DNA from 2 places in the Clostridium sp. 19966 genome. Region 1 is predicted to be linked to the other one. Evidence: riboswitches for the same ligand, from Rfam matches in the RefSeq annotation. Region 1 holds a riboswitch; the other holds the start of a gene.
The links. A riboswitch is a leader RNA that binds a small molecule or an ion and turns the genes downstream of it on or off. The one in region 1 is predicted to bind S-adenosylmethionine.

Region 1 (4,220 bases):
TTTGAAGATAAGGTGAAGCAAAAGTACTATCTACTGAAAGCAAGGCTCCTGCTTCCTTAGCTATTTTAGCTATTTCCTCTATATCACTTACTCTTGTAGTAGGATTTCCAGGTGTTTCAATATGTATAAGACGGGTATTAGGTCTTATTGCACTCTTTATTTGCTCTAAGTCCGCAGTATCCACTAAAGTAGTTTCAATGCCGTATTTATCAGGAAAATACTCATTCAGCAATCTATAAACCGCTATATAGGACACATTAGAGCAAACCACATGAGAATCCTTGCCTAGGAATGTAAAGAATACAGATGATAGAGCAGCTACTCCTGTGGCTAGTACCACACAATCCTCAGCGCCTTCAAGAGCAGCTAATCTCTCTTGAAGGTATATCTGATTTGCTGAGGTATTTCTTGTATAAACCAGATTATTTGGATCGCTCCAATTAAGTGTGGAAGCATCATCAGGAAGCCTATAGCTGTTTGCCATTATTATAGGTCTCCTTATAGCACCAGTTTCTTTATCTATATCATTTCCAACGTGGATGCATTTAGTTAAAAAGTCAAAATCATTTTTTTCAGGCATCTGGATTCCTTCTTTCAAACGAGTTCAAAATTGTTAAGCTTTAGCAAGCGCCTGTTCCAAATCGTAAATTAAATCATCAACGCCTTCAACACCTATTGAAAGTCTTATTAGGTCTGGTGTAACTCCTGCAGCCTTCTGTTCTTCTTCATTTAATTCTGCATGAGTAGTGCTGGATGGATGTATTACTAAAGATTTAGCATCTGCTACATTCGCAAGCAGGGAGAATAATTCAACGCTGTTTATAAATCTTTTACCAGCTTCAAGTCCTCCTTTTATTCCAAAGGTAAATATGGATCCGGCTCCCTTAGGAAGATATTTCTTAGCTAGCTCATTATATGGACTGTTTTCAAGTTCAGGATAATTCACCCAAGCAACTTTTGGATGCTTACTTAAATATTCAACTATCTTTCTTGTATTCGCTACATGTCTCTCAACTCTTAATGACAATGATTCTAAGCCCTGTAAGAAAGTGAATGCGCTCTGTGGACTTAAGGTAGCGCCAGTGTTTCTAAGAAGCTGAACTCTTGCCTTCAATGCAAAAGCTGGAGCTCCTAAGTCAGCATATACTAGTCCATTGTAACTCTTATCTGGAGTAGTAAAATCAGGGAACTTTCCGCTTGCTCTCCAATCAAACTTTCCTCCGTCCACTATTACTCCTCCAATGGTAGTACCATGTCCGCCTATAAATTTAGTAGCTGAATGAACTACCACGTCTGCACCATATTCTATAGGTCTTACAAGATAAGGAGTTCCAAAAGTGTTGTCTATTATTAATGGAATTTTATTTTCATGAGCTATTTTAGCTACAGCTTCTATATCTAAAACATTTATTCTTGGATTTCCTATAGTTTCTCCATATAAGGCTTTAGTTTTATCAGTTATAGCCTTTCTGAAATTTTCAGGATCATCTGGATCTACAAAAACTACTTTTATTCCAAGCTTCTTTAAGGTAACACCAAATAATTCGTAAGTTCCACCATAAAGTGTGCTTGCTGCTACTATTTCATCTCCTGCACTAGCTACATTTAATATTGCATAGGTTATAGCTGCAAGTCCTGATGCTGTTGCAAGTCCTGCAACTCCGCCTTCCAATGTTGCTATTCTCTGCTCAAATACATCTGTAGTTGGATTCATTATTCTTGAATATACATTTCCTGGTTCTTTTAATTGGAATAAATTTGCTGCATGATCAGCGTTTTTAAATACATAGGAGGTTGTCTGATAAATTGGCACTGCTCTAGAACCTGTAGTAGGATCTGGAGTTTGTCCTGCATGCACTTGTAATGTTTCAAAACTATAATTTCTTTCACTCATATTGTTAGTCCCCTTTTCATTTAATTTATTTTATATATGTAGTAGGCTCCTTGGTAAGCGCCTATTTTCAGCTAAATAAAAAATCCTCTTCTGATAAGAAGAGGATTAATACACTTGTTTTAGTCTTAAAACGCGTTCTCCTCTTATCTCTCAAAATCAATTTGCAGGATTTAACACCATACATTAAAAAATGCTGGTTGTCGGGTTTCATAGGGCCAGTCCCTCCGCCACTCTCGATAAGACGACAATATTCAATTATTACAATTATGATAGGAATTGTTTAATTCCTTTATTGAATTTGATTATATCACATTGATTTTTCATGTCAATATATTTTTTGAAAATTCTTTAATTAACTTTATGGAAATCAGAATTGCTTCCAAATAATAAAGCACCGCTTTGCAGTGCTCTTTATTATTTTTATATTAGTTTTTGTTTTATAGTGCAAGTATTCCTGCCCAATATCCTAGTATACCAATTGCAAATAATCCAAATATCAACCAAATTGCTCCTATTTTCTTTCTTAGAAGGTACATGCATAGGAAAGTTAATAGCAATGCTGGAAGTCCTGGCAGTAATGAATCTAAAATACTTTGAATTGTTGTAACACTTTTTACTCCCTGCTGATTAGTAAACTCTGATATCTTTACTGGGATCTTAATTGTTGTCCACTTTGAAACAAGTGCACCCATTACGAATAATCCAAGTATTGAAGCTCCTTCAGTAAGCTTTTGAAGCCTGTTTCCTGCCATGTCCTTAACTATGTCAAGGCCTTTTCTGTATCCGTATTTAACGCCGATCCATCTAACTCCTAAACGAACAACGTTGAATAATATGAAGAATATCAATGGTCCTATTACGCTTCCAGTCATAGCTATGGATGCACCAAGCGCAGCTAAAACTGGTCTTAAGGTTCCCCAGAATATTGGATCACCAACTCCTGCTAGAGGTCCCATCATACCTATCTTTATTCCGTTTATAGCACCATCATCTATATCTGCACCGTTTGCTCTTTCCTCTTCCATGGCTGCTGTAACACCAAGTATTGGAGCAGTTACAAAAGGGTGTGTATTGAAGAATTCCAGATGTCTTTTAAGAGCGGCTTTTCTCTCATCGCCCTTATAAAGTCTTTTTATAACAGGTATCATAGAAAAGCAATACCCTAAGGCCTGCATTCTTTCAAAGTTCCAGGAAGCTTGGTGAAAATTAGAACGTATAAAAACATTAGTTAAATCACTATTAGTAAGCTTTTTTGTTTCGCTTGTATTATTCGCCATTTATTTCCCCCCTCTTAATCATCTAATTCGTCGTCGAGATTATCGTTACTGCTTGAGCCCGCTGCTGATGCAACTGCCTTTGGCATATTATACTTAGGATTTAACTGGATATAAAGTATAGCTAATACTGTACCTATTATACCGAAGCCTACAAGATTTACTCCTGAGAATGCGGCTACAACGAAACCTAGGAAGAAGAAATGCATAAGGTATTTAGCCTGCATCATGTTTATAACCATAGCATAACCAACTACAACTATGAATCCACCTGCAACTTGCAATCCTCCGATTATAACATGAGGTATTGAATTTAAAAGTGATTGTACTACGCTAGTACCTGCAAAGGCTGCAACTATTACTGCTGGTATTGAAACACGAAGTCCCTGAATTGCGAGTCCACCTAGATGGCAGAGGTCTATGCCCCTTAAGTTACCCTCTTTTGCATATTTATCAGCTTGATGCTGAAGTCCAACGCTTATGGTTCTTGCTATTATTGTAAGTACCTGTCCTGCTGCTGCTATTGGAACTGCAACTGCAATTCCTGTTGCAATGTTTTGGTGTCCCTCTACAACTAATATGGTTGACACTACGCTGGCAAGAGCCGCATCTGGAGCCATTGCCGCACCTATGTTCATCCAGCCTAAAGCCATCATTTCAAGAGTAGCACCTATTATAATCCCCTGTGTCATATCTCCTAAAATGAGTCCTGTTACTGTACATGCAACCAATGGTCTATGTGTCTGAAATTCATCAAGCACACTGCCCATACCTGCTATGCTGGCAAATATGAATATTAATATAATTTGAAATATTGACATGGTTTTTTCCTCCCCTTGTTATATATACTATTTAAATTTTAGACTCTGTTTTAAATCAGTGTTGATTTTTACACTGATTTAAAACTTCATTTAGCTTGGGAGGCTATGTTTTAAAATGTTTATATTATCTTTGGAGCTCCAGAAACTCTTAGGAAGTGCGACTCATAATTAGCGTAATTTTGCCAGGAAGGGCAAAGCCTTTATCAACATTATTTTAAAACATAACCAATT
Region 2 (4,220 bases), on a different contig from region 1:
ATGAAATACCCTTTGAAGAAGCTGCAGAAATAGGAACTAAAAAGGTTATAACCGAACACTCTACTATTGGACTTTTAGTAACTACAGATGGCTCTATTACTGACATACCAAGGGAAGAATACTTAGAAGCAGAAGAAAGAGTGGTTAAAGAACTTAAAGAAATAAAAAAACCATTCATTATTGTACTTAATTCTTCTAGAGTGGATTCAGAGGAGACTAAGCAGTTAAAAACAGATCTAGAAGAAAAATATAATGTTCCTGTTCAGCTTATGGATGTGGTAAATATGAACGAGGAAGATGTAAAACAAGTATTTCATAGAGTCCTCAGTGAGTTCCCGTTAAAGGAAATCAATGTAGATATGCCAGAATGGATTGAGAAATTGGAACCGACGCATTGGCTTAAGACAAGTTTTATAAATGTTATAAAGGACATGTGTAAAAATGTTGTTAGTGTTAGGGATGTTAAAACCTCTGTAAGCTCATTAATGGAATTTGAGTTTCTTGAAGCTCCTGAAGTTAATGAAATGAATATGGGGGATGGTACTGCGAGAGTGATTCTAAAGCCAAGAAATGGAATATTCTACAACATACTTAGTGAGGTTTGCGGCTGCAATATATCCGGTGAAAGTGAATTGCTAAAAATAATTAAGGAACTTCAATACTCAAAGATTGAATATTCAAAAGTAGAAGAAGCCCTTAAAGATGTCAGAGAAACTGGATATGGATTGGTGGCTCCGCAGCTTAAAGAAATGAAATTTGAAGAGCCTGAAATTGTTAGACAAGGAAATAGATATGGAGTTAAGCTTAAAGCTAGTGCTCCATCTCTCCATATGATAAAATGTGATATAGAAACAGAGGTATCTCCTATAATGGGTACTGAAAAGGAAAGTGAAGATTTAGTTAAATCGCTTTTAGAGCAATTTGAAAGTGATCCGTCAAAAATATGGCAAAGCGATATGTTTGGTAAATCACTGGAGATGGTGGTTAAAGAAGGACTTCAAAACAAACTATTTAAGATGCCGGAGGATGTTCAGATTAAAATCCAAAAAACCCTCCAAAAAATAATAAATGAAGGAAACGGAGGATTAATTTGTATAATTCTTTGAAACATAGTCTCTAGGCCTGAAGGTAAGTTTTAAATCAATGTAAAAATCAGCACTGATTTAAAACATATACTAAAAATAATAACAAAATAAATTTTAGCCTGCGATCTCTAAGATTACAGGCTTTTAATTTGTATATTTTTTATGTTGACAGTAAATTAAATTGTGATATAATTTTAATAACAGCAATAGACTATTCTTATTGGAATAGTAGGTTATAAAATTTAATAGATTCTTATCAAGAGAGGTGGAGGGACTGGCCCTGTGAAACCCGACAACCAGCATTTCATTTAAATGTATGGTGTTAATTCCTGCAAATGAGTTTTGAGAGATAAGAGGATTGATTTATATAAAATTAGATTATAGAATCCTCTTTTGATAAGAGGATTTTTTTATTGTAATTAGTTGACTAGAGAAACTAGAGGCTATATTTACTTCTTAATTTGAGTAAATATAGTCTTTTTTATTATTACCAGCATTTATGGAATATTTGAAGGAGGAATTTTATTTGAGTAAGATTAATTTAAGAACTCCTGCTGTTGAAATTAGAGAAAACAGATTAGGGTCTATTACAGGCTTTCAAGGGACAGCAGAAGAATTGGTGAAATTAGGTCAATGCAGACAGCTTAGAGACAGTTCAAGAAGTTTTAGCCAATGCATGGGATGTAGCTCTGGAAATGCTTTTTGCCAGCTTTCTATGATTAAGGATGCAGCAGTTATAAATCATGCTCCTGTGGGATGTGCTGGAGACTTTTTTGGATATAACTTTGTATACAGGGTAGGGCAGATGGAAAGGAATTTACCCAGCACCATAGGTAAGTATTTTAGCACTAATCTTACAGAAAAAGATACAATTTTTGGAGCAACTCAAAAACTGGAAGAAACTATTAGGAATGTGTATGCTAAGATTAGACCTAATGCAATATTTGTGACTACATCCTGTGCATCAGCCATAATAGGAGATGATATAGAAAGTGTAACTGATGAGCTTACAGAGGAACTTGGGATTCCTATAGTAGCCTGTTTCTGTGAAGGCTTTAGATCTAAAATATGGACATCTGGCTTTGATTCAGCCTATCACTCCATTGTGAGAAAAATAGTAAAACCTCCAAAACAAAAAAATAATAAAATCAATATAATAAATTTTTGGGGAAGCCATATCTTTGATGATTTGCTTAATAGACTAGGATATGAGGCTAAATATATAGTGCCGTTTTCAACTATTAGTGAATTAGAAAACATCTCTGAATCAGCTGCTACTATACAAATATGCAGTACTCTTGGAACTTATTTAGGTGCAGCTTTAGAGCAGGTTTATGGAGTACCTGAAATAAAATCACCGCCAGCTTATGGGGTTTCTGGCACAGATAATTGGTTAAGAGAAATAGGAAAGGTATTAGATAAAAAAGAAGAAATTGAAAAATATATACAAGAAGAACATGAAAGAGCACTTCCGTTAATAGAGAAATATAGAGAAAAGCTTAAAAATAAAACCGCCTATATCACTGCAGGAGCTGCACATGGACATGCGCTTATAGCATTGCTTAGAGAATTGGGACTTAATGTGCAAGGAGCAGCAATTTTTCATCATGATCCTGTTTTTGATAATGAAGATGAAACATCCGATGCTTTAGCACATGATGTAAAAACCTATGGAGACATTAAGAATTATAATGTTTGCAATAAGCAAGCTTATGAACTCGTAAATATTTTGAATAGAGTTAGACCTGATATTATGATTGCAAGGCATGGAGGAATGACACTTTGGGGAGCAAAGCTTGGAGTACCAACTTTATTAATAGGAGATGAACAATTTGGTTTTGGATATCAAGGCATAATAAATTATGCGGAAAGAATTTTGGAGACTATAGATAATAGGGAATTCGTAACTAATTTAGCTAAGCATAGTACCATGCCATATACCAAATGGTGGCTCCAGCAGGATCCCTTTACATTCCTAGGAGGTGATACAAGTGTTGAACGTTATTGAACAACCTAGATTTTCTTGTGCTCTGGGAGCTCAGCAGACAGTAGTGGCTATTAAAAGAGCAGTACCTATATTACACTCTGGACCTGGCTGCAGCGGAAAGGTTACTGGACTTATAGGGCAAGGAGAAGGCTATGCAGGAGGGAGCACAATACCTTGCACCAACGCTAGTGAATCTGAAATAGTTTTTGGTGGAGAGCAAAAATTAAGAAGTGTTATTGATGGTGCTTTTAAAGTAATAGATGCAGATCTTTATGTAGTTCTTACCGGATGTACATCTGATATTGTAGGAGATGATGTAAACACTTTAGTAGCTGGATATAGCAAGGACGGATATCCTGTTGTAAGCATAGAGACTGGAGGCTTTAAAAGCAACAATTATGTTAGTCATGAGCTGGTAGTCAAGGCGATTATAGATCAATATGTAGATAAATTTTCTTCTAATAAAGAAGTAAGTAATGGATTAGTTAATGTGTTTGCAACCATTCCATATCAGGACCCTTATTGGAATGGTAATCTTGAAGAAATTAAAAGGATACTTCAGGGGATAGGACTTAAAGTAAATATTCTTTTTGGAAATGAATCCTCTGGAGTGGAAGAGTGGAAGACCATTCCTAATGCTGAATTTAACATAGTTATAAATAGTTGGGTTGGTCTTGACATAGCAAAGCATCTTGAAAATAAATATGGAACACCTTATTATCATTTTCCTTATCTTCCTATAGGAGGAATAGAAACCACAAGATTTTTAAGGGAGGTTGGTAAATTCGCAGAGCTAGAACAAGAAAAAGTAGAATCATTTATCAAGAGGGAAGAAGAAAAATATTACTCTTTTATAGAGAGAACAGCTGATTTTATGCTGGAATTTAGATATGGGCTTCCAAGAAAATTTTATACTTTACTAGATTCTGCTTATGCTGTTGGTTTTTCTAAGTTTTTATTGAATGAGCTTGGAATAATACCTGCTAAACAATATATAACAGAAGATACTCCTGATCAGTTTAAAGGAGAAATCATAGAACAGTTTAAAAACATATCTGAATATAGACAAGCAGATGTAGAGTTCTCTATTGATGGAGGAGAAATACATGAAGATATAAAAAAGCAGGACAATAGCAGGCGAGCGCTTA

Region 2: it holds a riboswitch for S-adenosylmethionine, as region 1 does, so the genes downstream of both, IAI10_RS15985 (nitrogenase component 1) here and IAI10_RS20200 (O-acetylhomoserine aminocarboxypropyltransferase/cysteine synthase family protein) in region 1, are expected to answer to the same signal.

The regions. Positions count from the first base shown of each region.
Region 1 is NZ_JACTOJ010000026.1:37,384-41,603, forward strand. It holds gene IAI10_RS20195 (aminotransferase class I/II-fold pyridoxal phosphate-dependent enzyme) at 1-580, opposite strand, end outside; gene IAI10_RS20200 (O-acetylhomoserine aminocarboxypropyltransferase/cysteine synthase family protein) at 614-1,894, opposite strand; SAM riboswitch class I at 2,035-2,137, opposite strand; gene manZ (PTS mannose transporter subunit IID) at 2,332-3,171, opposite strand; gene IAI10_RS20210 (PTS mannose/fructose/sorbose transporter subunit IIC) at 3,186-3,989, opposite strand.
Region 2 is NZ_JACTOJ010000016.1:87,923-92,142, forward strand. It holds gene spoIVA (stage IV sporulation protein A) at 1-1,106, shown strand, start outside; SAM riboswitch class I at 1,336-1,441, shown strand; gene IAI10_RS15985 (nitrogenase component 1) at 1,612-3,093, shown strand; gene IAI10_RS15990 (nitrogenase component 1) at 3,077-4,220, shown strand, end outside.